Regions from separate parts of the Blautia sp. OM07-19 genome, predicted to be linked through region 1. Evidence: predicted binding sites of a transcription regulator. Region 1 holds the regulator's gene; each other region holds the start of a gene.
What was found. Region 1 encodes Rex, which represses fermentation and respiration genes when NADH is low (regulators of the CRP and FNR family bind a similar motif). Its sites were predicted from a motif close to ATTGTTAANTANTTAACAAT; they were not measured.
Positions count from the first base shown of each region.

Region 2: DXC01_RS08750 (L-lactate dehydrogenase) is a predicted target of Rex. The motif match lies at 1,712-1,731, and genes of this name have one in related genera.
Region 3: DXC01_RS04630 (acyl-CoA carboxylase subunit beta) is a predicted target of Rex. The motif match lies at 6,867-6,886, and genes of this name have one in related genera.

Region 1 is NZ_QULA01000042.1:4,163-14,760, reverse strand. Features, by position in the region: gene alr (alanine racemase) at 1-478, opposite strand, end outside; gene DXC01_RS17925 (NAD(P)H-hydrate dehydratase) at 536-2,128, opposite strand; gene DXC01_RS17920 (redox-sensing transcriptional repressor Rex) at 2,222-2,878, opposite strand; gene abc-f (ribosomal protection-like ABC-F family protein) at 3,037-4,959, shown strand; gene DXC01_RS17910 (NADP-dependent isocitrate dehydrogenase) at 5,002-6,210, opposite strand; gene DXC01_RS17905 (S8 family peptidase) at 6,347-7,183, opposite strand; gene glmS (glutamine--fructose-6-phosphate transaminase (isomerizing)) at 7,552-9,390, opposite strand; gene DXC01_RS17895 (helix-turn-helix domain-containing protein) at 9,540-9,941, opposite strand; gene DXC01_RS17890 (Uma2 family endonuclease) at 10,482-10,598, opposite strand, start outside.
Region 2 is NZ_QULA01000009.1:96,162-106,759, reverse strand. Features, by position in the region: gene DXC01_RS08760 (YARHG domain-containing protein) at 1-825, shown strand, start outside; gene DXC01_RS08755 (helix-turn-helix domain-containing protein) at 935-1,168, opposite strand; gene DXC01_RS08750 (L-lactate dehydrogenase) at 1,839-2,786, shown strand; gene DXC01_RS08745 (CoB--CoM heterodisulfide reductase iron-sulfur subunit B family protein) at 2,871-3,665, shown strand; gene DXC01_RS08740 (4Fe-4S dicluster domain-containing protein) at 3,665-4,066, shown strand; gene DXC01_RS08735 (CoB--CoM heterodisulfide reductase iron-sulfur subunit A family protein) at 4,074-6,062, shown strand; gene DXC01_RS08730 (hydrogenase iron-sulfur subunit) at 6,053-6,496, shown strand; gene DXC01_RS08725 (4Fe-4S dicluster domain-containing protein) at 6,484-7,458, shown strand; gene DXC01_RS08720 (4Fe-4S dicluster domain-containing protein) at 7,462-8,502, shown strand; gene DXC01_RS08715 (FAD/NAD(P)-binding protein) at 8,502-9,356, shown strand; gene DXC01_RS08710 (2Fe-2S iron-sulfur cluster-binding protein) at 9,395-10,069, shown strand; gene DXC01_RS08705 (FAD-dependent oxidoreductase) at 10,085-10,598, shown strand, end outside.
Region 3 is NZ_QULA01000004.1:51,074-61,671, reverse strand. Features, by position in the region: gene cls (cardiolipin synthase) at 1-26, shown strand, start outside; gene DXC01_RS04665 (D-alanyl-D-alanine carboxypeptidase family protein) at 154-1,368, shown strand; gene DXC01_RS04660 (molybdopterin-binding protein) at 1,420-2,448, shown strand; gene DXC01_RS04655 (metallophosphoesterase) at 2,467-3,327, shown strand; gene DXC01_RS04650 (segregation and condensation protein A) at 3,305-4,090, shown strand; gene scpB (SMC-Scp complex subunit ScpB) at 4,112-4,681, shown strand; gene DXC01_RS04640 (zinc dependent phospholipase C family protein) at 4,694-5,488, shown strand; gene DXC01_RS04635 (D-alanyl-D-alanine carboxypeptidase family protein) at 5,574-6,776, shown strand; gene DXC01_RS04630 (acyl-CoA carboxylase subunit beta) at 6,991-8,427, shown strand; gene DXC01_RS04625 (OadG family transporter subunit) at 8,441-9,184, shown strand; gene DXC01_RS04620 (biotin/lipoyl-binding carrier protein) at 9,209-9,577, shown strand; gene DXC01_RS04615 (sodium ion-translocating decarboxylase subunit beta) at 9,594-10,598, shown strand, end outside.

The DNA of each region.
Region 1 (10,598 bases):
TCAGATTTGGAAGCTGGGAGATCTTTTTGATCTCTTCGACACTTTCCTGTCTGTCTGCAAATCCAATACGGCTCATACCGGTATCAAGACCGATATGGATATGTACATCTCTTCCCTGACGCTGCGCTTCTTCTGAAAGTTTCTGTGCCATCTCATAGGTGCAGACAGTTAAACGGATCTCCTTTGCGATCATTTGTGTGAAATATTCTTCAAAAACGATTCCAAGGATCAGAATCGGTTTTTTCACACCAAAGGTACGAAGCTGCAATGCTTCCTCCGGTGTCGCAACTGCAAATCCCCAGATATAGTCATAGTCTTCGATCAGACGTGCGATCGCCTCTGCGCCATGTCCATATCCGTCTGCCTTGATGACAGCAACGATCTTGGTACCCTTGGCAATGTTTTTCTTCATCTCTGCAAAGTTATGTGCGATCGCATCCAGGGATACGACGGCCTTTACTCTTTCGAATTTTTTCATGATCTTTATCTCCTTACTGCGTAATGCAATTATTTTTATCTGGATTTTTGAAACTTATCAGAGTTCCTGCATAGTTTCTCTGTCTTTAAGAACTTTCGCCGCTGCCCGCGCAATGTCTCCGGCTTTCATTCCGTAAGTGCCTTTTTCCTCGACAGCCTTATCTCCTGCCAGCCCGTGAAGGAATACGCCAAAAGCCGCCTGCTTTGCCAGATCCACCGTATTCTCCGGATCTGAACGGAATGCACACAGAACCCCTGCCAGGATCCCCGACAGGACATCCCCGCTTCCCGCAGTCGCCATTCCTGGATTCCCGCTTTGATTGATCCAGCAAAAATCCCTCTTCGGATCTGCAACAACAGTCACTGCATCTTTGAGCACACAGACCACGCCATTTTCCCTTGCAAAATTCGATGCTGTCCAAATGAGATTTTGCTGAATTTCCGGTATGGAGAGTGCCCGATCCGCTGCTTCTGAAAACAATCCGCTATTTTTAGAAGTCATAAAATTTTCACTCAGCCGACTCGTCTCGCCAAGATGCGGCGTACAGATCACCTGGCTGTGCTGAAGATATTTCTTCCACTCCGGATGTTTCGAGAGCAGGTTCAGTCCATCCGCATCCATGATCACAGGTTTCCCCATTCTCTGCGCATGGGCAAGATAAAATTCTGTTTTCCGTGCACTTTTCTCAGACTGTCCAAGTCCTGGTCCGATCACCACAATGTCGCACCAGTGCATTGCATTAACCCATGCTTCGTTGCCGCCAGCATCATCTGCAAACATCGCCTCCGGAAGAAGCGTCTGCAGTGGAATGCGATTCTCCTCATCCGTCAGGATCTTGACCATCCCGGCTCCGGCAGCGAAGGCGCCCTCTGCACAGAGATACGCTGCCCCGCACATTCCTTTGCTTCCGGCAACGACAAGAACCTTGCCAAACGTACCCTTGTTCCCATTCGCGGCGCGCAGAGGAAGCTTCTGGAGATCTTTTTTCTCAAGTGCCGCTTTCTGTGTCGGAAGATCCGGATTCTCGTAGATGCCGACATCTGCTACAACAATTTTTCCCGCAAAATTTTTGCCTGGATAAAAACACAAGCCTGTTTTACAGAATGCAAACGTCACCGTCAGATCCGCACGAAATGCGATTCCAAGCTCTCTGCCCGTGTTGCTGCATACCCCGGACGGCAGATCTACCGCCACTTTCCATGCAGAAACCTCGTTCAAAGCCTGAATGACTTCTCTGTATTTTCCTTCGATCGAGCGGTCAAGCCCAACGCCGAAGATGGCATCTACTATAGTAGTATATTCTCCTGCTGCCAGGTTATTCACCAGAGGGACCTGATAATTCTCTGCGATCTTAAGCTGGCGGCGTGTTTCCTTTGTGCGGTGATCCGGATTTCCGAGCATATAGATTTCCGCGTTATATCCATGCAGATGCAGGATCCTGGCGATTGCGACTCCGTCTCCGCCGTTGTTCCCGCCTCCGCAGACGCACAAGATCCGCTGTTTCTGTGACATTTCCGCAAAATGTCCTTCCATTGCATCCACAACAGCCAGTGCCGCCCGTTCCATCAGCACACAGGACGGAACTCCCATTCCGGTAATGGTGCAGCCATCCAGTGCTTTCATTTCCGATCCGCCTACAATTCGTTTCATCTGATATCTCCTCGATATACGATACAAAGCAAAAAGCTGTTACGCAGCCGCCTTCATTAAGGAGCCGGGTAACAGCCTCTTGCTGTCCTCATGTTATGATTGCTGCTCTTCCACGTGTTCCTGACGATATTGACTGAGATTGTAAGATAACGTCATCAGACTCTCAGAAAGATGTACGTTCTCTACAATGACATCCTCCGGAGTCTCCAGATCGATATGTGCAAAATTCCAGATTGCCTTGATACCATTCTCGATCAGGATATCTGCCATATCCTTCGCCTTGTTCTTCGGCAATGTGAGAATCGCAATCTCAATATTCTTCTCTCTGAGGAAGAATGGGAGATTACTGATCATCTGGATCTCAATTCCACGGACCGCGATGCCCTCCAGTACCGGATTGACATCAAAAATCCCTTCCAGCTTAAAACCACGTTTTTCAAAGTCAACGTAATTGGCAAGTGCCTGTCCAAGATTACCGGCACCGATGATGATCATCGGATGTACCTCATCCAGTCCAAGGATCTTACCGATTTCTGTATAGAGATATTTCACATTATAACCGTATCCCTGCTGCCCAAATCCTCCAAAATTATTCAAATCCTGGCGGATCTGCGATGCTGTGACACGCATTTTCTTACTAAGGTCATTGGAAGATATACGTTCAACATTGTCTTCCAGTAACTCGCCAAGATAGCGATAATACCGGGGCAGTCTCTTAATTACAGCTTTTGATATCTGTTTTGCTTCCACCGTTGTCCCCTCCTTATACTTTCCTGTTAATTATACCGAAATGTTATTTTATTGTCAATCAATGTTGTCAAATCTATACAATTTTTGAGGAAATTTCCTTTACAAAGCCATCATTTAACCTTATAATCATAGCGTATATTGACTTTGGAGGAATATTTATGATTTTATCGTGTCAGGGCATCAGCAAATCTTTTGGCGAAAAAGTCATTTTGAACGATGCCTCATTTCATATAGAAGAGCGTGAAAAAGCCGCTCTCATCGGCAACAACGGAGCAGGTAAGACAACCCTTCTCCGTATTATAATGAATGAAATTTCTGCGGATTCCGGTCAGGTCGTTCTGATGAAGGACAAGAAGATCGGTTATCTCGCACAGTATCAGGATGTCAGCGGACACCGCACCGTCTATGAGGAACTGCTCACAACCAAGCAGTACATCATCGACATGGAAGACCGCATGCGTGCGATCGAAGTCCAGATGAAAAACGCTTCCGGCGAGGAACTTGACCGTCTGATGAACACCTACACCCGCCTGACCCACGAATTTGAGCTGGAAAACGGCTATGCCTACAAGAGCGAGCTAATGGGTGTCCTCAAGGGTCTTGGCTTTACGGACGAAGATTTTGCCAAACAGGTCGAAACCCTCTCCGGTGGACAGAAGACCCGTGTCGCTCTTGGTAAACTCCTGATCTCCAAGCCGGACATTCTTCTCCTCGATGAGCCGACCAACCACCTCGACATGGAGAGTATTTCCTGGCTGGAAACTTATCTTCTGAATTATCCGGGTGCTGTATTTATCGTCTCCCATGACCGTTATTTCCTTGATAAAGTTGTAACGAAGGTCATTGAGATCGATGCCGCCCAGGTCCGCATGTACAGTGGCAATTACTCCGCTTACGCCGAAAAGAAAGCACAGCTTCGTGACGCACAGTACAAGGCTTACCTTAACCAGCAGAGAGACATCAAGCATCAGGAAGCCGTCATCGTCAAGCTGAAATCCTTCAACCGTGAGAAATCCATCCGCCGCGCAGAAAGCCGTGAAAAAATGCTCGGTAAGATCCAGCGGATCGAGAAACCGACCGAGGTCCAGAGCCAGATGCGGCTTTCTCTGGAACCGAGAGTTGTCAGTGGAAACGATGTTCTCACGGTAGAAGAACTTTCCAAGAGCTTTCCGGAGCAGACACTTTTTACCGATATCTCTTTCCAGATCAAGCGTGGTGAGCGCGTTGCTCTGATCGGAAACAACGGTACCGGCAAGACGACCATGCTCAAGATCCTCAACGATCTTATCCCGGCAGACTCAGGAACTTTTTCCCTGGGCTCCAAGGTTCAGATCGGATATTATGACCAGGAACACCATGTACTCCACGCGGAGAAGACGATCTTTGAGGAAATTTCCGATACTTACCCGACACTTACCGAGACAGAGATTCGAAACATGCTCGCCGCCTTCCTCTTTACCGGTGATGATGTTTTCAAAGTGATCTCCTCTCTCTCCGGTGGTGAGCGCGGCCGTGTTTCCCTCGCGAAGCTGATGCTCTCCGAGGCAAACTTCCTGATCCTCGATGAGCCGACCAACCACCTTGATATCGCTTCCAAAGAAATCCTCGAAGAAGCGCTGAACAGTTACACCGGTACGGTCTTTTATGTTTCTCATGACCGATATTTCATCAACCAGACCGCGACCAGGATCCTGGAACTGACCAATCAGGCCGTTGTCAACTATATCGGTGATTACGATTACTACCTTGAGAAAAAAGAAGAACTCACTGAGAAATACGCTCCGGTGCAGCAGGAAACTGTAACTGTGCAGGAAACCGCACCAGCCACAGCATCTGAAGGAAAGCTCACCTGGCAGCAGCAGAAAGAAGAACAGGCACGTAAGCGTAAGCAGGAAGCAGAACTTAAGAAAACAGAAGCGCGGATCGAAGAACTCGAAACCCGCGATAAAGAAATCGATGAAACACTGGTTCTCCCGGATGTCTGCACCAACGTCGGACGCTGTGCAGAACTCAGCCGCGAAAAAGACAAAATCCAACAAGAACTTGAAGAACTCTACGAAAAATGGGAAACCCTGGCGTAATGCCTTGGGTTTCCCATTTTTATTTTTTGATGTATTTTTAAATTAAAGTAATGTATCCAGAGTCTCTCTGATCGCAAGGATAAACTGCTCGCTGTTCAGTACGGTCGGATTCTCAATGCTGGTGATCAGTGCCAGGTCTTTGGTCATCTTTCCGGATTCGATGGTGGAAAGAGTTGCTTCTTCCAGTTTGTCTGCGAACTGTGCAAGTTCCTGATTTCCATCGAGTTCCCCACGTTTGCGTAGTGCTCCTGTCCATGCAAAGATGGTTGCAACGGAGTTTGTGGAAGTCTCGCCGCCCTCCAGATGACGATAATAATGTCTCTGTACCGTTCCGTGAGCAGCTTCATACTCATAGTATCCGTTCGGAGAAACAAGAACAGATGTCATCATCGCAAGAGAACCAAATGCAGAAGATACCATATCACTCATAACATCTCCATCGTAGTTCTTGCATGCCCAGATAAATCCACCCTCTGCTTTCATGACACGGGCTACGATATCATCGATCAGGCTGTAGAAGTAAGTAAGACCTGCTTCCTCGAATTTCTCCTTGAACTCATTGTCAAATACTGTCTGGAAGACCTGTTTAAATTTGGCATCGTAAGTCTTGGAAATGGTATCCTTCGCGCCAAACCATACATCCTGCTTGGTATCCAGTGCATAGTTGAAGCAGCTTCTTGCAAAACTCTCAATAGAAGCTTCCATGTTGTGCATACCCATGGCAACTCCCGGAGCCTTGAATTCCTGTACCAGAGCACGTTTCTCTTCTCCATCCTCGGAAGTATAGACAAGCTCTACTTTACCCGGTTTGTCAACGTACATCTCTGTGTTCTTGTAAATGTCCCCATATGCGTGACGTGCAAGAGTGATCGGTTTCTTCCAGTTGCGTACGCATGGCTCGATTCCCTTTACTACGATCGGGGCACGGAATACAGTTCCGTCCAGAATCGCACGGATTGTTCCGTTCGGGCTCTTGTACATTTTCTTGAGGTCGTATTCTTCCATACGTGCGTGGTTTGGAGTGATGGTCGCACATTTAACTGCAACACCATATTTCTTGGTTGCTTCTGCTGCATCGATGGTTACCTGGTCATCGGTATCATTGCGGTGTGCAAGACCAAGGTCATAGTATTCTGTATTCAGATCAATATACGGAAGTAATAATTCGTCCTTGATCATCTTCCAGAGAATTCTGGTCATCTCATCTCCGTCCATTTCGACTAATGGCGTTGTCATCTGAATTTTTTTCATAATGTTCTCCTCTCTGCATATCACTGGTTTGCTGTCGCTATTTACAGCAACGATTTGTTCCATTGTAACGAAAAAAATCATTCCCGTCAATACTTTCAGGCTTTACCAAAGTAAATTCTGTGAATTTTCCTGAAAATCACAGCGAAAGGAACTTTTTACAGTTAAATTTTCCCCATCCCTGCTGATTTTTCGGAAGACCGAGGTCGTCTGCGCTGTCGCGGAGCATCATCTTGATATCTACGTTGGTGAGCATGGGATCTTTTTCCAGTGCAAGTGCCGCCGCCCCGGAGATCATTGGCGTGGACATCGACGTACCGCTTTTCATTCCATACGTATTTCCCGCCCCGGCCGCACACGACATGATCCGGCGTCCCGGTGCCACCAGATCCGGTTTACAGACACACTCAAACGTCGGCCCTCGCCCGGAGATTCCCTCTTTTCCCATAAGCATATCGCTGGAACCCACCGTGATCACCTTTTTGCTGCACCCCGGAGCAGTGATACTGCCCGGCTCCGGTCCCTGGTTTCCCGCTGCCGCAACGACCACCAGTCCCTGATCCCAGAGCTGTTCCACGCCGCGCACCAGAACATCCTTGTCATTCCTGGTACGATATGTCGTGCCGACAGAAATATTCACCACTCGGATCCTGTACTCCTCCCGATGGTTCATAAGCCACTGAAACGCCGCCAGGATATCCTCCTTATTGCCGTTTCCAAAACGATCCAGCACCTTAAGCCCGATCAGCGAACATCCCGGTGCCATCCCTTTGTACTTTCCCATAGAAGCCGCTCCGCTGCCTCCTAAGATCCCCGCCACACACGTTCCATGACCATTATCATCGTAAGGTAATTTCCTGTATGATATAAAATCTGCAAAAGCATAAATACGATCACCAAAATCCATATGAGGATAAATTCCCGTATCAAAAAGTGCCACACCAACCCCTTTTCCGGTATAAGCTGACTGCTTCATGAATATACTCCTTATAAATGGGCTTATTTTAGTGTATTCCGGATATCTGTGGATTGCTTCGCAATAAAGCATTTCTCCCAATTCCATGTATAACTTTCGAAAAAATGCCAATACTGAAAGCCATAGGAAATAAAAGGAGGCTTTTTTATGCTGATACTCTTTCTTGTACTCTTTTTTCTGCTGCAGGCGCTCGTACTCTTCTGCTGCCTCGCCGCCGGGAACGATCCCGCATCCCAGAAAATTTCCGATCAGGAACAGATGGATTATATCAGACGGTGGATGGAGAAGCATTCCGGGTCATGAATATAAAAAATCGAGGGTATAACAGCCATTTGTGACTATTGTACCCTCTGTTTTTCTTTTTACTATTATTCTACTGTAACACTCTTGGCAAGGTTTCTCGGCTTATCTACATCAAGACCCTTTGCAACACTTACATAGTATCCCAGAAGCTGTAACGGGATCACAGCAAGAGAAGTTGCAAAGTATGGATCTGTCTTTGGAATATAAACAGTGAAATCTGCAGTATCTTCGATGTTATAGTTTCCAAAAGTAGTCATTCCCATCAGATATGCTCCACGGCTCTTGCATTCTACCATATTGCTGACTGTTTTTTCATAAAGATCCGGCTGAGTGAGGACACCGATCACCAGTGTTCCATCCTCGATCAGAGAAATCGTTCCGTGTTTCAGCTCACCTGCAGCATATGCCTCTGAATGGATGTAGCTTACTTCTTTCATCTTGAGGCTGCCTTCCATGCTGATTGCATAGTCGATTCCACGACCTACGAAGAAAGTATCATGTGCGTTTGCCTGCTTGGACGCAAACCACTGAATGCGCTCCTTGTCATCAATGATTCTCTGGATTTTCTCCGGAAGAGTCTGAAGTTCTTTGATGTATCCTGTGTACTGCTCCTCTGTGATCTGCTCTCTTACCAGCGCGAACTGGATTGCCAGTACATAAGATGCCATCATCTGTGTACTGTAAGCTTTGGTTGTCGCAACAGAAATTTCCGGTCCCGCAAGTGTATAGAATACATTATCTGCTTCACGGGCAATAGAAGATCCCACAACATTTACGATCGCAAGCGTTCTGATTCCATGATCCTTACACAGTCTCAGTGCTGCAAGGCTGTCTGCGGTCTCTCCGGACTGGCTGATCACGATCGCCAGTGCATGAGGATCCAGAATCGGATTACGATAACGGAATTCAGACGCAAGTTCCACACGAACCGGAATTCTTGCCATATCTTCGATCACATACTGTGCAGCCATTCCTACATGATACGCAGAGCCACAGGCAACGATATAAATCTGGGAAATATCTTTGATCTCATCCTCTGCCAGACCGACTTCTGCCAGATCGATCCTGCCATCCTTCAGAACAGAGTTCAGTGTATCCTGTACAACTTTTGGCTGCTCATGGATCTCTTTCATCATGAAATGCTCGAATCCAGCTTTTTCTGCTGCTTCTGCATCCCAGTCGATCACTTTCATCTTCTTCTCGATTTCTTCCCCATCAAGGTTGTAGAAAGTAATCTCACCCTTACGTACACGGGCCATCTCCATATTGCCGATATAATAAACATTTCTGGTATATTTCAGGATAGCCGGAACATCAGAAGCAATATAAGCTTCTCCATCCTCCACACCAAGGATCATCGGGCTGTCCTTTCTTGCGACATAAATTTCTTCCGGATAATCACGGAACATGATAGCAAGTGCATAAGATCCACGGATACGGACCATAGAATGATTGATTGCATCTACCGGAGTTCCCTCATATTTCTTATAGTAGTAGTCAATCAGTTTCACGGCTACTTCTGTATCTGTCTCTGAATAGAATGTATATCCTTTACGTGTCAGTTTATCCTTCAGTTCCTGGTAATTCTCAATGATTCCGTTATGTACGGCAACGATATTTCCATCATCGCTGACATGCGGATGTGCATTGTTCTCAGAAGGTTCTCCATGAGTTGCCCAACGTGTATGACCAATACCGCAGGTACCCGGAACAGCCTCACCGCCATTTGTCTTCTCAGCAAGTCCCCTCAGACGTCCCTTTGCCTTAATAACTGTGGTCTCACCTTCACCATCACGCACAGCAATTCCTGCTGAATCATAACCACGATATTCCAGTTTAGAAAGACCATCTAACAGAATCGGCGCCGCCTGATGATTACCTGTAAACCCTACAATTCCACACATAAATATATCTCCTCTTTTTCATTTCACTTTTGCATTGATAAATTCAGTTTTTGCTCTATGATAACATACAACAGGCGATAATTCAATCATTTTTACATTATTAACCGTTTTGATTGCATTTTATGCATGTGCTGTTGAAGATTTTCCTGTCAGAACTTCTCCTGAAACTGAGTTAACATCTGCAGGTAAACTTTCAGCAAATGCCGCTTGGATGGTGTACATTTTCTGTAGAGCATCAGCAATTCCTGTTCTTCTTTGCTTATATTTTCTATGGTTTCATCACATGGTTCTATCAGTAAATCTGAAATAGGAATATCCAGTGCATTGCACAGTTTGTACACCGTATACATATATGGCTTTGTCTTGCCCGCCAGAAGTGAATGAATTGTTGAAGTTGATATATCTGCCCCTTTCGCCAGAGTATACCTTGAAATTCCTCTCATCTTACAGATCTTATCAACATTCTGGATCAGTTCCTTGCTCTTTTCCTCCGGATTGTATCTTCCCGATCTTTTTTCTGTGTGTTTTTGTGGAATCTTCTTTTCGCTCAATTGATTTCCCTTCCTCTCCTGTATCATTAAGAAGCATAAAAAAGCCTCTATAATAAATACGAGGGAAATCGCGAAAAATCACGCGGGAATTTAAAAAAATTTATTTTTCTTGCATTTTTATTCGTTATATCGAATTATTCATCCTTATATAACAGCAAACAGATACACTCTATATTGTCTACCTTGAATTTGGTACTTTCCTAATAAATTTTACCATATTTTCTAAGCATTTTGTGATTTGTTATAACAAACTACCCTTTCGTTCTTTCGACATATGTTGCTATTTTTCTAGCAGTATTATTAAAAATTCTTTTTTCTTTATATCTCGCCTTCTTTCAAATAATATACTACGCTTTTGCGCTTTACTTCATTAAAGCACTGTGTTATTTTTTTACTGGCATCTTTTAAACGCCAGTAAATACATTGGCAGAGTATCCTCCCTGATAAGAATGAAGCCGCATCTTTTTGCTGAAATCTGCTTTTTGATCCGGCGTTCCATCCATTCTTTTTGGATTTTGGTCAGAAAGTTAATCGCACCTTCTACAGTTCTATACTTCCAAAATCAATCACAAGCTCATCATATATTCCTACTTTAATAGAGTCCTGTAGGGTATACTGCTCTGTCTCGCCTAATTCAAAGTTGTATACTACAACCAG
Region 2 (10,598 bases), on a different contig from region 1:
GAGGCAAGACAAAAGCAGGAGGCGATGGAGGCACTTAAGAATGTACCGACGGCAGCTCCGACTGTTTCTGTGACACCTTCTCCGAGTCCGACTCCGAGTCCGACAGCAACACCGACCCCGGTTCCGACGGTCGTGGCGGCTTTTGACCCGAATGATTTCTGGGATTACTGGTACAGTACGGATGGAACTGCAACGATCAATGTCTACGACATCAGTCTGGATAAGATTTCGTTCAGTTTTTATCAGACCGACCGCAATCAGAGCCAGTCTGTTACGGCAGATGTTACGGCAGAAGTAGCCGGAAATGCAGCAAGATTTTATTTTAACGACTCTGAGGGAAACAGGGCTGCCGGGAATATTATTTTTGATAAAGGACAGCTGTATGTAAGGATTGCGACAGGTGACCCGGTCAGCAGCGTTTATCCGAACGTGAACTGCATCATGAGCAGAGATCAGGTATATCTTGAACCGGACCCGACAGCGACACCGATACCGGAGGAAGAACCGGACCCGACACAGACGGATACACAGACAGGAGAGTACTTTTTCCCGGACAGTGACAGTCGTTATCTGACAGATGAGGAAGTAGCTGTGTACAGTTCGGACCAGCTTGAACTGGCGAAGAATGAGATTTATGCCCGTCATGGCAGACAGTTTGTCACACAGTATATTTCAGATTATTTCAACAGTAAGTCCTGGTATCAGGGAACCATAGATCCGGATACTTTTGATGCACAGCAGGATTCGATCTTTAATGAATATGAGATGGCAAATATTTCCAAGATCGCAGAGTGGGAAGAACGAAAATCCGGTGAGGGGAATTAAATGACGAGCGTGCTGCTGGCTCCGTTTCATAAGTAATGAAAGAAAAAGCACCCGTTTGACATACAGAAAAGATGTGTATGTCAGGCGGGTGTTTTTGACCGCAGATTCATTATTTGGCTGCTTTGAGTGGCTTGATCGGCTCTTTGTTATCTGTTCGTCCTACAAGATAATCAATGGTGGTATCGTAGTAATCTGCAAGACGGATCAGCATTTCAACCGGAATTCCACGGGAACCTGTCTCGTAGTGAGAGTAAGAACGCTGGCTGATATGAAGGACTTCGCCAAGCTGTTTCTGGGACAGGTCAGAATCAATTCGGAGATCCTGAATACGTTGATATTTCATGAGAACACCTCCTTAGTTTCTATAAGTATAAAGCAGACCGAAATGTGCTGGTGAATTTGGAGCAAAATGGACTCTGTAAGTTGTGCCGGATGCAATGCAGAGGTTGTATTGCCATCCACTACGCAGTCGAGAAGCTGAAGAACATTATAAAATTATACGCTCTTTAATTCTATTAACGCAGCAATAGATTTGGATTCTGAGAAAGCCTCTCCGATAGCTATTTTTTTCCGGAGAGACTTTTAACAAAACAATCGAAAATTATCCTGAAATTTTGTGCAATATGTAAAACCACTTGAAAATGATAAAAAAATTCAAAAATATGTTGTTAAAAGATTGTCATTGTGGTATTTTAAATGAAGCGGAGAAAACAATATTTTATGCGGAAACAAAGAGGGAAAAGTCCTTTGTTGAAAAAGTTTGTGAAAAAACACAATGTGACATGACTTAACCCAGGAAAATAGAGTGGGATTACGTCCGTGTTCCTGGGTTAGGCCATGTCGCAAGGCGGAAAATAGAGTTTAAACCGCTTTTTTTCTAAATGCGATTGTTAAAAAATAAACAAAAAACAAAGAGCATCACACAGGGAAAACTACTAAATCCCACGGAAAAAACAAACAAATTCCAGGGGAAAGACGGTATAATCCCACAAACCCCATGAAAGGAGTTTATTATGAGCAGCAAAATTACTATTATCGGAGCTGGAAGCGTTGGATCTACAATTGCCTATACACTGGCACATGATGAGATTGCTTCTGAGATTGTTCTGATTGACATCAACAAAGAAAAGGTGGAAGGAGAGGTTATGGACATTGAGCAGGGAACCTGCTTCAGAAGTCCCGTATCCCTGACCGCAGGAGATTATGCAGATGCAAAAGATTCCGACATTGTAATCATCACATCCGGAATTGCCCGTAAACCTGGGCAGACCCGAATTGAACTTACTCAGACAAATGTTAATATTCTGAAGAGCATTACTCCTCAGATTGTAAAAGAAGCTCCAAATGCAAAGTATATCATCGTAAGTAATCCGGTAGATATTATGACTTATGTATTTACCAAGATTTCCGGTCTTTCGGAGAATCAGATCATGGGATCCGGAACCATCCTTGACACAGCCAGACTTCGCTATGGACTTTCCGAGCACTTTAAAGTTGCACAGAGAAATATCCATGCTTATGTATTTGGTGAGCATGGTGACACTTCCTTTATTCCATGGACAAGTGCTTACATTTCCGGTTTGAGCACAGATGAATATTACGAAGAAATGAAAGCGTATGGCAAGGAAATAGAACCATTAGACAAAGAAGCTATGCTGGAATATGTACAGAAATCCGGCGGACAGGTTATTGCAAAGAAAGGTGCGACCTTCTATGCAGTATCTGCAACTGTTTGTCAGCTGGTTGGTCTGATTCTGGCTGCCTCTGATTCTCTTGCAACTGTATCCTCTATGCTTCATGGAGAGTATGGAATCGAAGATGTATGCCTTAGCACCCTTACTCTTGTAGGACCAAATGGAATTCAGGGAAAAGTCCAGATGCGTATGAACAATGAGGAAGTAGCACTTCTTAAGAAGAGTGCAGAAGCATTAAAAGAAGTAATCGCACAGATCGAGCTTTAATAATACCAGCAAAGATACCCCGGCTTCTTTTTTAAAAACGATAAGTCGGGTTCCACTTTGCCTGAGCAAGAAAGGAAAAGAAGCATGAAGTACAGTTATTATCCAGGATGTACCCTGAAGAATAAAGCAAAAGATCTGGATGAATATGCCAGAGCTTCTGCAAAAGCACTGGGCTTCGAAATGGAAGAGATCAAAGACTGGCAGTGCTGCGGCGGAGTATATCCCCTTGGCAGCGACGAGATTGCCACCAAGCTTTCTTCCGTCCGTGCTTTAAATGATGCAAAAGAAAAAGGACAGGATCTGATCACAGTCTGTTCAGCTTGTCATCATGTGCTTAAACGTGTGAACGATGACATGAAAAATGTGGAAGATATTTGCACAAGAGCAAACAATTATCTGAAACTGGATGCCCCGTATGAAGGAGAGACAAATGTCCTTCATTATCTGGAGGTTCTTCGTGATGAAGTAGGATTTGATGAAATCAAGAAGAAAGTTGTCAATCCGTTAAAGGGTAAAAAAATCGGTGCTTATTATGGATGCCTTCTTTTAAGACCGGGAAAGATCATGGCATTTGATAATCCGGAAAACCCGACTATCATGGAAGAGTTCATCCGTGCTCTTGGAGCAGAACCGGTTATTTATCCATACCGCAATGAGTGCTGCGGCGGTTATATTTCCCTGAAGGAAAAAGATATGGCACAGAACATGTGTGAAAAGATCATGGACAGTGCAAAAGGGTTCGAAGCAGACATGCTGATCACAGCCTGTCCTCTTTGTATGTATAATCTTAGAAAGAACGGAAATGGTGCTCTTCCTGTTTACTATTTTACAGAACTTCTTGCAGAAGCTCTTGGAGTAAAAGAGGAGGTGGCGAAGTAATGGCTTATACATATGGAAATGCCCAGAATGCAGCTGAAAGAATCAAAGAGATTTCAGGAGTAAATCCCCTGAAATGTATGAAATGCGGTAAATGCTCCGCAACCTGTCCTGCATTTAATGAGATGGATATTAAACCTCACCAGTTTGTAACTTATGTACAGAATGGCGATATAGACGCACTTGCACAGTCCAAATCCTTATGGAAATGTCTTTCCTGTTTTGCCTGTGTAGAGCGCTGCCCAAGAGATGTAAAACCAGGAAAACTGATTGATGCTGTCAGACAGCTGGTTGTCCGTGAACGAGGCCAGAACTACCTGGAGGCAGACGAGATTCCGGAACTGATCGATGAGGAAACACCTCAGCAGCTCCTGGTAAGTGCATTCAGAAGATACAGGAGGTGAGAGAAAAGTGCAGAGAATAGGTGTATTTGTATGTCATTGTGGTACCAACATTGCAGCCACAGTTGATGTAAAAAAAGTAGTGGAAATGGCGGCAAAGGAGCCAGGTGTCGTTCATGCTGAAGACTATCAGTATATGTGTTCTGAAGCTGGACAGGCAAAAATTATCAATGCCATCCATGAGAAAAATCTGACAGGAATCGTTGTATGTTCCTGTTCCCCGCGTATGCATGAAGCTACCTTCCGCAAGGCAGCAGCAAAGGCGGGATTAAACCCATATATGGTAGAGATTGCCAATATTCGTGAGCATTGCTCCTGGATCCACAAGGATATGGAGGAAGCTACCTTAAAGGCAGTGATCCTTGCAAGAGCAGCAATCGCAAAAGTAAATTTAGATGCTCCTCTTCAGCCGGGAGAGAGTCTTGTAACAAAACGTGCGCTTGTAATCGGCGGTGGTATCGCAGGAATCCAGTCTGCACTTGATATTGCAGAAGCCGGCTATGAGGTTGATATTGTTGAGAAACTTCCAAGTATTGGCGGAAGAATGTCACAGCTTGATAAGACATTCCCAACACTTGACTGTTCTGCATGTATTCTTACTCCCAAAATGGTAGAGGCTGCAGCACATGAGAAAATCAATATTTATACATATAGTGAAGTTGAAAAGGTAAGCGGATTTGTGGGTGACTTCACAGTTGATATTCGTAAGAAAGCAAGAAGTGTGGATATGAGTAAATGTACCGGCTGCGGTGTTTGCTCTGAGAAATGTCCATCTAAGAAAAATGCAAATGAATTTAACCGCGGACTGAATAACAGAAGTGCTATTTATATTCCGTTTGCCCAGGCAATTCCAAATGTTCCGGTTATTGACCGTGAGAATTGTATTAAATTCAAAACCGGAAAATGCGGTGCCTGTTCCAAGGTTTGTGCAGCAGGTGCAATCGACTATGAGCAGAAGGATGAGATTGTTACACAGAAATACGGCGCAATTGTAGTTGCAACCGGTTTCGATGTAATCCCTCTTGATAAATATGATGAGTATGCATACAGCCAGAGTAAGGATGTTATCACATCCCTTGAGCTTGAGCGTATCATGAATGCGGCAGGACCTACAAAGGGTCATCTTGAGAGACTTTCTGATGGAAAAGCTCCTAAGAATATTGTATTCGTACAGTGTGTCGGAAGTCGTTGCTCTGATGAGAGGGGAAAGAGCTACTGCTCCAAGATCTGTTGTATGTATACTGCAAAGCATGCAATGCTGATCCGCGATAAATATCCGGATACAAACGTAACCGTATTCTATATTGATGTCCGTACTCCGGGTAAGAACTTCGATGAGTTTTATAGAAGAGCTGTTGAAGATTACGGTGTTAATTATGTAAAAGGTCAGGTTGGAAAGGTTATTCCGCAGCCGGATGGAACTCTTATGGTTCAGGCTTCTGATCTCCTTGAAAACAAACAGATTCATATGGAAGCAGACATGGTAGTTCTTGCAGCGGCTATTGAGCCAAATAAGGATGTGAGAAAAATTGCAACCATGCTTACCGCAAGCATTGATACCAACAATTTCCTTACAGAGGCACATGCAAAGCTTCGTCCGGTAGAGTCTCCTACAGCTGGTATTTTCCTTTCCGGTGTATGCCAGGGACCGAAGGATATTCCGGAAACAGTAGCACAGGCTGGTGCAGCAGCAGTAAAGGCAATCGGCCTTCTTGCAAAAGATAAGCTGACAACTAATCCATGTACTGCTCATTCTGACGAGCTTCTTTGCAACGGATGCTCTCAGTGTGCAAATGTGTGTCCATATGGTGCTATTTCCTATGAGGAAAAACAGGTAAATGACCACGGAATCCGTGAAACAAGAAGAATTGCAGTAGTAAACAATGCTCTTTGCCAGGGCTGCGGTGCATGTACCGTAACCTGTCCATCAGGAGCAATGGATCTGCAGGGATTCTCCAACAGACAGATTTTAGCGGAGGTAGATGCAATATGTCGATAGAAGAAAAAGAAGAATTCAGACCCAAGATCGTGGCATTCTGCTGTAACTGGTGCAGCTACGCAGGTGCAGACCTTGCAGGAAGCAGCCGTCTTTCCTACCCGGCTGATGTAAAGATTATTCGTGTGCCATGCTCTTGCCGTGTAAATCCAATGTTCATCCTCCGTGCCTTTGAAAAGGGTGCTGACGGAGTGATCATGTGTGGCTGTCATCCGGGAGACTGTCATTACACAACAGGAAATTATTATGCAAGAAGACGTATGACCCTTCTTTTCTCCATGTTGGATTTCATTGGTGTAGAAAACGGACGTACCCGTGTAGAGTGGGTATCTGCCGCTGAAGGTGTAAAATTCTCCCAGACCATGAATGAGTTTGTGGAAAAAATTTATTCTTTGGGTAAAAACGTCAGATTGGAGGATTTAAGATGCAGGAACTGATTACCCGTGCAAAAGAACTGCTGGCTGATGGAACCGTAGTGCGTGTTCTTGGCTGGAAAGCTGGAGACCTGTCTTACAATCCGGAAGCAGCATATTTTGAAACAGCAGAAAGCCTGGATGAATTTGTTTACAATGGCTTCTGCGGACAGAACTTAAGTAAAATGATGATCGAGGCTTCCAAATTAGAGGGAAAAACCCTGGTCTGTCTGAAGCCTTGTGATACCTATAGCTTTAACCAGCTGATCAAAGAACATCGCGTGGATCGTGAAAAGGCCTATATTATTGGTGTTGGATGCAAAGGAAAGCTGAATGTGGAGAAGCTTCGAGAAATGGGAATCAAGGGAATCAAAAGTATTTCCGGAGCAGAGCTTACAGATGCCTGTGAGGAGCTTCATATTTCCACAATCTATGGTGACAAGACTGTAGCCTACAAGGAGGCAATGCTGGAGCGCTGCCATGTATGCAAGGGAAAAGAGCATATGATCTATGATGAGATCATCGGCGAGTCCAAGGATACAAAGGATGCAGACCGTTTTGCAGAAGTTGAGAAAATTGAGAAAATGAGCCCGGAAGAGCGTTTTGCATTTTTCCAGAAGGAGCTCAGTAAATGTATCCGCTGCAACGCATGCCGCAATGCATGTCCGGCCTGTAGCTGCCGTAAATGTGTGTTCGACAGCACCAAGTTTGACAGTGCCCAGAAGGCAAACGTGGATTCCTTTGAAGAAAAAATGTTCCACATTATCCGTGCATTCCACGTTGCAGGAAGATGTACAGACTGTGGCGAGTGCAGCCGTGTTTGTCCGCAGGGGATTCCGCTTCACCTGTTTAATCGTAAATTTATCAAAGATATTGATACCTTCTACGGCGAATATCAGGCAGGAGCAGATGTCCAGTCAAAAGGCCCGCTGACCAGCTTTACATTTGATGATGTAGAGCCAGGTGTAGTGGCAGAAAGGGGATAATGTATGTATAAGATTGAAAAAGAAAATCTGGAAGCATTATTCCGGAAAATCGCAGAAAGCCAGGATCTGATCATTCCGATCAAAAAGGCAGGACAGACCAACTTCGGCCTTTGGAATGAAGGAGAAGAGGCTGATCTTGATACACTGAAAACCGTAAAATCCGGTAAAGATGCCTTTTTCCCACAGAGCGAAACTCTTTATACCTGCGTTCGTGATGGAAAGAAGCTGACTGTTGAACCGGAAGAGCTTAGAAGCAGTCCTTTCGTTGTATTTGGCATGAAAGCCTGCGATGTAAAGGGTATGGAAGTGTTGGATAAGGTTTTCCTTGCAGATCCTATTGACACTTTTTATGCTGCAAGAAGAGACCATGGAACTATCGTTGCAATGGCATGCCATGAACCGGAGGAGTCCTGTTTCTGTAAGGTTTTTGGAACAGATGCAGCAGATCCTGCAGCTGATGTGGCTGTCTGGATGGTAGAAGGAACACTTTACTGGAAAGCAATCAGTGAAAAAGGTCAGGTTCTTACAGAAGCAGTTAAAGACCTTCTTACAGATGCAGATGCCTCTGATGAAGCAAAGGTTTCTGCTGAAAAAGAAGCAATCCATAATATTGTAGAACAGCTTCCATATACACATCTTTCTCTGGAAGGATGGGATGGAAATGCAACCGATGAGAAGTTTAATTCTCCTGTATGGGAGACTTTATATAAACCATGCCTGGCATGCGGAACCTGTACTTTTGTATGCCCTACCTGCCAGTGCTATGACATCAAGGATTACGACACAGGACACGGTGTAAAACGTTATCGCTGCTGGGATTCCTGTATGTATTCTGACTTCACAATGATGGCTCATGGAAATAACCGTACCAGCCAGATGCAGAGATTCCGTCAGAGATTCATGCATAAGCTTGTCTATTTCCCGGCTAACAATAATGGCATGTATTCCTGCGTGGGATGCGGCCGTTGCGTGGAAAAATGCCCGTCATCACTGAATATCGTGAAGGTGATCAAGGCTTTTGAAAAGCATGGAGGTGAAAAGTAATGAGCGAATGTACCTGTCATAAAAACTACACACTGGATACGTTGATCCCACAGGTTGGCGTGATCACAGACATTCATGAGGAGACTCCGGATGTAAAAACCTTCTGCGTAACTGCACCGGACGGAGGCAAGCTTTTCGAGCATATGCCAGGTCAGTGTGCAATGGTTTGTGCACCAGGAGTAAGTGAGGGTATGTTTTCCATTACCTCTTCTCCTACAAACAAAGAATATCAGGAATTTAGTATCAAAAGATGCGGAGATCTGACCTCTTATCTGCACAGCCTTCAGGTTGGTGATGAGATCACAGTCCGAGGACCATACGGAAACCATTTCCCGGTAGAAGATAAGCTGAAAGGCAAAAATCTTCTGTTTATTGCCGGAGGTATTGGTCTTGCACCGCTTCGTTCCGTAATTAATTACGTGCTGGACAACCGGGATGACTATGGTACTGTAGATATTCTTTACGGTTCTCGTTCTGCAGACGATCTTGTAAAATTAAAAGAGATCCAGGAAGTCTGGATGAATGCAAAAGATGTAAATGTATACCTGACCATTGACCGCGAGCAGGAAGGCTGGGACGGACATGTTGGCTTCGTACCTACATACCTGAAAGAAATCGGTTTTGATACCAATAAAGTAGCCCTTGTCTGTGGACCGCCAATCATGATCAAGTTCGTGCTTCAGGGACTGGAAGAGCTTGGATTTACAAGAACTCAGGTTTATACAACATTGGAGCTTCGTATGAAATGCGGTGTTGGTAAATGCGGACGCTGCAATATTGGATCTAAGTACGTATGTAAGGATGGTCCGGTATTCAGAATGGACGAAATTGACCAGTTACCGGATGAGTACTAAGCAAATAATTGACAATCAGAAGAAAGGAACAACCCAACATGGAAAATATGGTAAACGTATATTTCTTCGGTAAAAAATACACTGTACCTGCAGACCTGACCATTATGACAGCTATGGAATATGCAGGCTACACCTTAAAAAGAGGCTGCGGCTGCCGTCATGGATTCTGCGGTGCCTGCGCAACCATTTACAGAATCAAAGGGGATAACGAACTGAAAACCTGTCTTGCCTGTCAGACACAGGTACAGGAAGGCATGTATGTGGCAAGCATCCCATTCTTCCCTACTGACAAGAGACTTTATAATATGGAAGAGCTTCAGCCGAACCAGCAGGTAATGATGGAACTTTATCCTGAAATTTACAGCTGTATCGGATGTAATGCATGTACAAAAGCATGTACCCAGGACTTAAATGTAATGCAGTATATTGCATATGCACAGAGAGGCGAGCTTGAGAAATGCGCTGAGGAATCCTTTGACTGTGTAAGCTGCGGATGCTGTTCCGTAAGATGCCCGGCTGGTATTTCCCATCCAATGGTTGGTCTTCTGGCAAGACGTCTCACAGGTAAATACATTGCCCCGAAGAGCGAACACCTTGCAAAACGTGTGGAAGAGATTCACGAGGGTAAATATGATGACCTGATCGAGCAGATCATGCAGAAACCGATCACTGACATGCAGGAACTTTACAACAACAGAGAAATTGAGAAATAAGGAGGGCGTAAAAACATGTATGCACCATATCCAGAAAATATGATGGAATCCATCAAAAAGGTAGAGGCTACAAGAGCAGAGCGTATGGCAACAGAGCCAAAACGTCTGACCGCTGACGAGAAAGACGCTCTTCTTAAGGAATTCCATCCGGATTATAACCCAGATGCATTTGCCGAAATCAAGGTAGGACCAAACAAAGGTCAGAAAGCACCACTTGAACTGGCAGAAATGCTTCATTCCGAAAGCCGTTTGCTGAACGAAAAAATTGACCTTAACAAAATCGATTATGATGTAGATGTACTTGTAATCGGCGGCGGCGGTGCAGGCTCCTCCTGTGCCATCGAAGCCCACAATGCAGGTGCTGACGTTATGATCGTCACAAAGCTTCGTATTGGTGATGCCAACACCATGATGGCAGAGGGCGGAATCCAGGCAGCAGATAAAGAAAACGATTCTCCTGTACAGCACTATCTGGACTGCTTCGGCGGCGGACATTTTGCTGCAAAGCCTGAGCTGGTAAAGAGACTTG
Region 3 (10,598 bases), on a different contig from region 1:
TGAGGCTTTTTGCCCCGCTGTTATAAAAATGATACGAAAGGGAATACGACGGTTTTTCGAGAGGGGAACTGCCGCATTCCTTTTTTGTATGCAATGGTATAATTTCGCAGGAAAGTTTTTACAATAGTAAGGAAAAGGATTTTGAGGTATTGTATGAAATTCCCTGGAAAAATAAGAAAAACGGCGGCATGTTTTTTATTATTCTGTATTGTACTTGCCTGCATTCCCGTACATGCAGAAGAAAATGAGGCGGTGGAGATCTCGGCACCAAGTGGTGTCCTGATGGAGCCGGAGACAAAAACGATTCTTTATGAGAAAGACAAAGACACCAGAAGGAGTCCTGCGAGTGTCACAAAAGTCATGACGCTCCTGTTGATCTTCGATCACCTGAAAGACGGAAGCCTGAAACTTACCGATACTGTGACGACAAGCGCACATGCGAAATCCATGGGCGGTTCGCAGGTTTTTCTGGAAGAAGGCGAGACGCAGGATGTGGAGACGATGATCAAGTGTATCGTCGTTGCATCGGGAAATGATGCCAGTGTTGCGATGGCAGAACATATCGCAGGAAGTGAGGAAGCTTTTGCAAAAGAGATGAATGCCAGGGCAGAAGGGCTTGGGATGGAAAATACGCATTTTGTCGACTGCTGTGGACTGACGGATTCGGATGAACATTATACGACAGCATATGACATTGCCCTGATGAGCCGGGAGCTGATCCTGAATTATCCGGAGATCTTTCAGTATTCTTCGATCTGGATGGAAAATATCACTCACGTTACCAGACAGGGAAGCAAAGAATTCGGACTCACCAACACGAATCGACTGATCCGTACGTATTCCGGCTGTATCGGACTCAAAACGGGAAGTACCAGCAAAGCGGGATTCTGCCTGAGCGCGGTGGCAGAGAGGAATGAACTTATGCTGATCTCTGTCGTCATGGCAGCACCGGATTATAAGGCAAGGCTCAAAGATGCCGCCTCTCTTCTGGATTATGGATTTGCCAGGTGCTGTCGCTATATCGACAACAAACCGGCAGAACTTCCAGAGCTTTCTGTAAAGAAAGGAAAAGAAGAAACGGTCTCGCTTTCCTACGATGGCACTTTCCGTTATCTGGATACCGAAGGACACAGCATTTCCGATGTAAAAAAAGAAATAAGTCTTCCCGAAAAGACCGAAGCACCGATAAAAAAAGGCGCGAAAGCAGGAGAAGTGATCTATACCGCAGGTGATAAAGAACTTGGACGCCTTACGATCCTTTATGCGGAAGACATTGAACGTGCGGGATATCTCGACTGCCTTCGCAAAACAGCTGGTTATTTATGGCTAACCGCCGGGCAGGAATCTTTTGACAAAGATACACTGTGAGAGGTATAATAATATCCAAATGGTCAAAGCAAAAACTAGGAGAAGAAAACAATGAAAGAAATCAGAACACAAGATGCAGTGGGACATATCCTGTGCCACGACATCACACAGATCATCAAAGATCAGAAAAAGGGAGTTTTATTCAAAAAAGGACATATCGTAAGGGAAGAAGACATACCTGCACTTCTTTCTGTAGGAAAAGAGCATCTTTTCGTGTGGGAGAAAAAGGAGGGGATCCTTCACGAAAACGAGGCAGCAGAGATCCTTTACAAGATTTCCGCAGGAGAGCATATGCATGGAAGTGACATCAAGGAAGGCAAGATCGAGCTGATCGCGGACTGCGACGGTGTGCTTAAGATCCGAAGAGATGCACTTCTTAAGGTAAACTCTCTGGGTGAGATGATGATCGCATCCAGACACGGCGATTTCCCGATCAGAAAGGGCGACAAGATCGCAGGAACCCGTATCATCCCGCTTGTGATCGAGAAGGAAAAAATGGACCGCGCCGAGGAAGTGGCAGGAGAGGAGCCGATCTTTTCCATTCTTCCTTTCAAAAATAAGAAGGCGGGGATCGTGACCACCGGAAGCGAAGTAAAGAACGGACTGATCAAGGATACTTTTACACCGGTCCTTAAAGATAAACTGGAGGAATATGCCTGTCCTGTCATGGGGCAGACCACACCGGGTGATGACCGAAAACAGATCACAGCCGACATTCTGAACTTTATCAAAGAAGGCGCAGACCTTGTGATCTGCAGCGGTGGGATGAGCGTGGACCCGGATGACCGCACACCTGGCGCGATCAAGGATACAGGGGCAGATATCGTCACATACGGAGCTCCGGTGCTTCCGGGAGCCATGCTGCTTCTCGCCTATTATAAGGACGGAGAGCGGACAGTGCCGATCCTCGGACTTCCGGGATGTGTCATGTACGCCAAGAGAACAGTCTTTGACTTGATCCTTCCGCGTGTCATGGCAGATGATCCGATCCGTGCTGAGGAGATCGCAGCCTACGGAGAGGGCGGACTCTGCCTGAACTGTGCATCCTGCACCTTCCCGAACTGCGGTTTCGGTAAATAAAAAATATTGGGGAATTACATGAAAAAAACATTCAGAACCAGAACATATGAGATTCACACAGATAAACTGAAAAACGGACATAAAGTAAGATTTGCATTTCTGACAGATCTTCATGGCCTTATCTATGGCAATAATCATCAGGAATTATATGACGCTGTTCTGAAACATGATCCGGCGGCAGTTCTTGTCGCCGGAGATATGATCGTCAACCGAAAGACTGAGACGCTTCAGGCGGCAGCAGTGCTTCTGAGCCGTCTGAGTGAGAAGATACCGGTTTTTTATACGCTTGGGAACCATGAGTATAAGATGCTTCTGAATCCTGAAGTACGGCAGGAGTACTTGAATTATGAACGGCTGCTCACTAGTGCAGGTGTGTGCTTTCTGCATAATGAGCGCATATCTTCGAATTTTTGTGGAACTGATTTTATCTTTCACGGACTGGAACTTCCAATCGAATATTATCACAAACCGAATTCTCCAAAACTCAGTCTCACAGAGCTGGAAGAACTTCTCGGGACACCGTTCATGTCGGGGATACATATTCTTCTGGCACATAACCCTAAATATGGAAATACGTATCTTTCCTGGGGTGCGGACCTTGTTTTGTCCGGACATTATCATGGGGGAATCCTGCGCTTTGGCGAGAATCACGGGCTGACCTGCCCGCAGTATCTCCTTTTTCCGCCGTATTGCTGCGGCAGATTCCAAAGCGGCAAAAGCACGATGCTTGTCAGTGCAGGGCTTGGAGAGCATACGATACCGATCCGTCTCCACAATCCGAGGGAGCTTCTGGTGATCGAATTCTGTCCGTCTGCCCATAAGGAAGACTCTCACAAAACAGGAAGGAAAACAGCAAATGGCAATACCGGTAAAAATTAACGTCTTTGAAGGACCTCTTGACCTTCTTCTCCATCTGATCGAAAAAAACAAGATCGATATCTATGATATTCCGATCGTGGAGATCACAGATCAGTACATGGAATATATTCACTCCATGGAAAAAGAAGACTTAGGCGTCATGAGCGAATTTCTTGTCATGGCGGCGACACTTCTCGACATCAAGTGTAAAATGCTTCTCCCGAAAGAAGTGAACGAAGAGGGTGAGGAAGAGGATCCGCGAGAAGAACTTGTCCAGAAACTTCTGGAATATAAGATGTATAAATATATGTCCTATGAACTGAAAGACAGGATGGACGGGGCTGTCGGAGTTTTTTATAAGGGAGCTACTGTTCCGGACGAGGTAATGAAGTACAGGGAGCCGGTCGACCCGAGGGAACTTCTTGCGGGACTTACCCTTGAGAAACTGCACAGCATTTATCAGTCGATCCTTAAGAAACAGGAGGACAAGATCGACCCGATCCGAAGCAGATTTGGAACGATCGAGAAAGAAGAAGTCAGTCTTTCCGAAAAAATGCTCGAAATGAAGGAATATGCAGGAAACCACAGGAAATTCAGTTTCCGTCAGCTACTTGTCGGGCAGAAGTCAAGAGTGCAGCTTATCGTGACTTTTCTTTCTATTCTGGAACTGATGAAGATGGGATATATTCACGTGGAGCAGGACGAGCTGTTCGATGATATTCAGGTGGATGTTGTCAGGGACCCTGTAGAATGGACACATTTGACAGAATTTGCAGACGAATAAATACAGAGATTGAGGAATCATATGGAAATAAAGAAATTAGAAGCGGCGATCGAAGCGGTGCTTTTTACCATGGGAGAATCCGTGGAGCTGACGCAGATCGCCAGTGCGATCCAGCAGGACAAGGAGACAACGCGAAAACTTCTCAACAATATGATGGACCGTTATCAGGAGGAAGACAGAGGGATCCAGATCATCGAACTGGAGCAGTCCTATCAGATGTGCACCAAAAAAGAATACTACGAATGTCTGATCCGTCTTGCCCTGCATCCCAAGAAACCGGCACTGACAGATGTCATGCTGGAGACACTTTCTATTATCGCGTACAAACAGCCGGTCACAAAGGCAGAGATCGAGAAGATCCGCGGGGTAAAATGTGACCATGCGATCAACAAACTGGTAGAATATGAGCTTGTAAAAGAGCTTGGACGACTGGATGCGCCGGGACGACCGATCCTCCTTGGGACGACCGAAGAGTTCCTGCGCTGTTTTGGCGTACAGGGGCTGGAAGAACTTCCTGCTGTAGATCCGGTCCGTCTGGAAGATTTTAAGGCGGAAGCCGAGGAAGAAGTACAGCTTCGCCTGGATGTTTAGGAGGAAAATAAAATGCCTACGACCTATGCACATGACTTATTTGGTAAAAAAATTTATCACAAACTTCCGAAGGAGATGCAGATGGTCATTCAGAGAAATGTTAATCTGTACCGGATCGGACTTCACGGACCGGATATCCTGTTTTATCACATGCTGAAACCAAAGGTATCCACAACAGGGATCCGCATGCATAAGGAAAAAGCGGCTCCTTTTTTTGAGAGGGGAATGGCGATCGTGCGGGAAACTCACGATGAGAAGCTTCTTGCCTATCTTCTTGGATTCGGATGCCACTATCTTCTGGACAGCGCCTGCCATCCCTATATCGAGGATATGGCAGCGAAGGAAGTGATCACGCATACCCTTCTTGAGAAAGAATTTGACCGGACATTGATGCTGGAAACTCATAAAAATCCATATCATTATTACCCGGCATGCGGTGTATTTCCGAGGATTACCTATGCCAGAGTGATCCACCGTGCGATCCCCAAAATAGCGACAGGAGATATCCTGAAATCTCTGAGGCGCATGAAGCTGATCACAAACTGTCTGGTTTATGATAACAAGGGCAGGCGTAAGAAATTTCTCACGGTGCTTTCGAGGCTTGCTGGCAAGAAGCTGTCTGATTCCATGATGGAATATTTCATGGCGAAAGACCCGGTCCCGGGGAGCGCAGTTCCGGTCCATGCCCTGCACGGACTGTATGACAGGGAGATAAAGGAAGCACCGCAGTACCTTGAGGAATTATTCAGACTTTCAAAAGAAGACAGACCGCTGGGCGAGAGATGGTATAAGACTTATAACGGCTGACCGGCTTACTGGAACCGGAAGGAACAGAGACATATAATGAGGACAGGTCTGCATAAAATATCCTATAAAGAATAAGAGGTGGGATATGAAACGCAGATATAATATCACGGTCACGATTCTGGTCATAGCAGTTTTTCTGATAAATTCCACAGTCTGTGCTGCTTCCGGGGAAAGCAGTGCGCCCGGAAATCTTTATGCGCTTTCGGCAGTTCTGATGGATGGGGATTCGGGGCGTGTCCTGTATGAAAAAGAGGGCGAAACACCGAGAGCGAATGCAAGCACCACGAAAGTCCTGACCTGCATCCTTGCCCTGGAAAACGGTAAAGGCGATGATTATGTACAGGTTTCTTCCAATGCTGCCGCGCAGCCAGATGTACGGCTTGGTATCCAAAAAGGAGAGCAGTATTATCTGGAAGACCTTTTGTACTCTCTGATGCTGCAGAGCCACAACGATGCCGCGGTCGCGATCGCGGAACATATCGGAGGTTCTGTGGAAGGATTTGCAGCCATGATGAACCAGAAAGCGAAAGAGATCGGCTGTACGGACACACACTTTGTGACACCGAACGGGCTGGACGCCAGAGACAGTGGAGGCAGCCATCATACAACGGCACGGGACCTGGCGCTTATCATGCGCTATGCCATACAGAATCCGATGTTCCTCAAGATCACCGAGACAAGGGACTATTCTTTTTCAGATATTGAGAAGAATCGGACATTTTCTCTCCACAATGCGAATGCGTTCCTGGATATGAGAGAAGGCATCCTGTCAGGAAAAACCGGCTACACAGGAGATGCGGGCTACTGTTATGTCTGTGCAGAGGAAAAAGACGGCAGGACTTTCATTGTTGCCCTTCTGGGAAGCGGCTGGCCGAACCACAAGACTTACAAATGGAAGGATACCGCAGCACTTCTTAATTACGGCGAAGAAAATTATAAATACCGCAGCTGGTGGAAAGACCCCGAGATTCCTCTGATCCAGGTCAAAAATGGATTCACGGGAGATCCTGTCGGCAGAAAGAAGATATATCTGCACGGTCTTCTCGATATCTCCGAAGAACAGAAAGAAACCTGCATGCTTCTTTCTGACAGGGAAAATGTGACCTGTCAGGTAAAAGTGCCGTCTTCGATCGAAGCTCCTGTAAGACGGGGAGATGAGATCGGGCAGGTGACATTCCGGCTGAATGGGGAATTGCTCTCTGCTTACCCGGTACTGGCAGAACAGTCTGTCGGGGAGAGAACTTTCAGCCGGACGCTGGAGCATGTTTCTGATAGATTTTTTCATTAAGGAGATGAAAGAGGGCAAAAAGTCTTTTCCGCGAGGAGAGGGCTTTTCTTTTTTTGGCCAAAAATTTTGTGTTGTTATAAAATAATTTTTAGGGTTAAAAAATTAACAAAAAAAACGAAATGTATTGAAAAAAACTTGAAAACAGGTTACAATTACAATCGGCTAAAATTTTGGTTATATTTTAAAATTTTATAAACATGGAGGGCAAAAGAGAATGAGTAATGCAACACAAAGCTTAGCGAGCACAAGAATCACTTCTTTGCTTGACGCCAACAGTTTTGTTGAAATCGGGAAAAGCGTAACAGCCAGATCCACAGACTTCAACATGACTGAGAAAAAAGCGCCTTCAGACGGTGTTATCACCGGATATGGTGTGATCGATGGGAATCTTGTCTATGTATACAGCCAGGATGCTTCCGTACTGAACGGAACTGTAGGCGAGATGCATGCAAAGAAGATCTCCGCATTATATGACCTTGCTATCAAAACAGGAGCACCTGTGATCGGACTGGTAGATTGTGCAGGAATGCGTCTTCAGGAAGCAACAGATGCACTGGAAGCATTCGGTGGAATCTACTTCAAACAGACAATGGCATCCGGAATGATCCCGCAGATCACAGCGGTATTCGGTACCTGTGGCGGAGGAATGGCAGTTGTTCCGGCACTGACTGATTTCACATTCATCGAAGCCAAAAAAGGCAAAATGTTCGTAAACAGCCCGAACGCACTTGATGGAAACTACACAGAGAAATGTGACACAGCATCCGCTGCTTTCCAGAGCGAGGAGACAGGACTTATCGATGCTGTAGAATCTGAAGAAGAGATCCTTGCTGAGATCCGTCAGCTTGTAAGCCTTCTTCCATCCAACTTCGAAGACAATGATTCTTTCGCAGAGTGCACAGATGATCTGAACCGTGCATGCGAGGATATCGCAGCATGCGCAGGAGATACCTCCATTGCACTTTCCAGAATCGCAGACAACGGAATCTTCTTCGAGACCAAGAGAGACTTCGGCAAAGACGTTGTTACAGGATTCCTTCGTGTAAACGGAATGACTGTAGGTGCAGTGGCCAACAGAACAGAAGTTTACGATGCAGAAGGTGAGAAGGCAGAAGAATTCGACGGCACTCTTTCCGCAAGAGCAGCAAGAAAAGCAGCCGGATTCGTGAAATTCTGTGACGCTTTTGATATCCCGGTACTGACTCTTACAAATGTAACAGGATTCAAGGCAACTGTATGCGGCGAGAAAGTTATGGCTAAATCCGTCGGAGAACTGGTTCATGCATTTGCATCCGCAACCGTTCCGAAGGTAAATGTCATCATCGGCAAAGCATACGGCACAGCTTATGTGGCAATGAACAGCAAATCTGTAGGTGCAGATATCGTTTATGCATGGGACAATGCAGAAATCGGAATGATGGATGCTTCCATGGCAGCAAAGATCATGTACCCGGGATCAGAAGCTTCTGTTATCAACGAGAAAGCTGCAGAGTACAGAGAACTGCAGTCCAGCGTAGAATCTGCCGCAGCAAGAGGATATGTAGATACTGTGATCGCTCCGGCTGACACACGTAAATACGTGATCGGAGCATTTGAGATGCTGTTCACAAAGAGAGAAGACCGTCCAGCTAAGAAACATGGCACAGTCTAAGCGAGGTGAGCATATGAATCAGATGTTAAAGAAAGCATCCACTACCTGCGCTGCTTTTGCCTGCGCCGCATCCCTGATGTTCTCCGGTGCAGCAGTTGTTTGGGCAGATGGTGAGATCGACGAAACCGTCAAAAACCAGATTGAAACTTATGCAGAAGGACTGACAGATGAGATCATCGGACTGTCTGATGATCAGATCGAGCAGTACATGGAGTCCGACGATGCGTTTACTTCAAGTGCAATGACAGCCTGGGACGGAACCAAAGACGACCTGGGTGAGCTGAAGGAAACCGGTGATGTAGAGATCGAATATTCAGGTGATGAATATACAGCAGTTATTCCGGTTGAATTCGAAAAAGAAGACGCTGAATTTACTTATGTATTTGACAAGAACCTGACTCCTACTTCACTGGCAGTCGATATTCAGTATTCTTTTGGAACAACCATGAAGAATGCAGCACTTAACACTCTTATGGGAATCGGTACTGTATTCGTGATTCTGGCCATGCTGATCTTCCTGATCTCCCTGTTCAAATACATTCCGGGTTCAGGAGCACAGCAGGTTAAAAAGAAAAAAGAAGAAGCAGCAACTCCGGCTCCTGCACCGGTTCCGGTGGCAGCAGCACCTGTTCAGGAAGAAACTGATAACTCAGAGCTGATCGCCGTGATCGCAGCAGCGATCGCAGCATCAGAGGGAACTACAACAGACGGATTTGTTGTACGCTCCATCCGTAAGATCAACCGCAAAAAAAGGTAATTGACAATTTTAGGAGGATTAAAAATGAAAAGCTATACAATCACCGTAAATGGAACAGCATATGAAGTTACTGTAGAAGAAACAGGAAGCGTAAGCGCACCGGCAGCAGCTCCAGTAGCAGCACCGAAGGCAGCACCGGCAGCAGCTCCTAAAGCAGCAGCACCGGCAGCAGGAGCAGGCGCAGTCAAAGTTACCGCTTCTGTACCAGGTAAAGTCCTCAAGATCGTAGCTTCCGCAGGACAGGCAGTAAAAGCAGGAGACAACATCGTGATCCTGGAATCCATGAAGATGGAGATCCCGGTTGTAGCTCCTCAGGATGGTACTGTAGCCAGCATCGACACATCCGAAGGCGCATCCGTAGAAAACGGAGATACTCTGGCTACAATGAACTAGGACGGGAGGTAATCAAATGTCTTATGTAATAGAAACCCTGTCCAACCTGATCCATCAGACAGCATTTTTTAACCTGACATGGGGAAACTATCTGATGATCGCGGTGGCGTGTGTATTCTTATTCCTTGCTATCAAAAAAGGTTTTGAGCCGCTTCTTCTGGTTCCGATCGCTTTTGGTATGCTCCTGGTAAATATCTACCCGGACATTATGGCAAATCCGGAAGACATGTCCAACGGTGTTGGTGGTCTTCTGCATTACTTCTATATCCTCGATGAGTGGAGTATCCTTCCGTCCCTGATCTTCATGGGCGTTGGTGCGATGACAGACTTCGGTCCGCTGATCGCCAATCCGAAGAGCTTCCTCCTCGGAGCAGCTGCACAGCTTGGTATCTATGTTGCATACTTCCTTGCGATCTTCCTTGGATTCAACGGAAAAGCAGCAGCAGCGATCTCCATCATCGGTGGAGCAGATGGTCCTACCTCCATTTTCCTTGCCGGAAAACTTGGACAGACCGCTTTAATGGGACCGATCGCGGTGGCGGCATATTCTTATATGTCACTGGTTCCGATCATTCAGCCGCCGATTATGAAACTCTGTACTACAGAAGCAGAACGTAAGATCAAAATGGATCAGCTTCGTCCGGTAACCAAGATCGAGAAGATCCTGTTCCCGATCGTTATCACGATCGTTGTCTGCTTACTTCTTCCTACAACAGCTCCGCTGGTAGGTATGCTGATGCTGGGTAACCTCTTCCGTGAGTCAGGCGTTGTTAAACAGCTTACTGAGACTGCTTCCAATGCCCTGATGTACATCGTAGTTATCCTGCTTGGTACATCTGTAGGTGCTTCTACAAGCGCAGAGGCATTCCTTAATGTTGATACTCTGAAAATCGTTGTTCTCGGTCTTGCAGCATTTGCATTCGGTACTTTCGGCGGATGTATGCTTGGTAAACTGATGTGCAAACTGTCCGGTGGAAAGATCAATCCGCTGATCGGATCCGCTGGTGTATCAGCCGTTCCT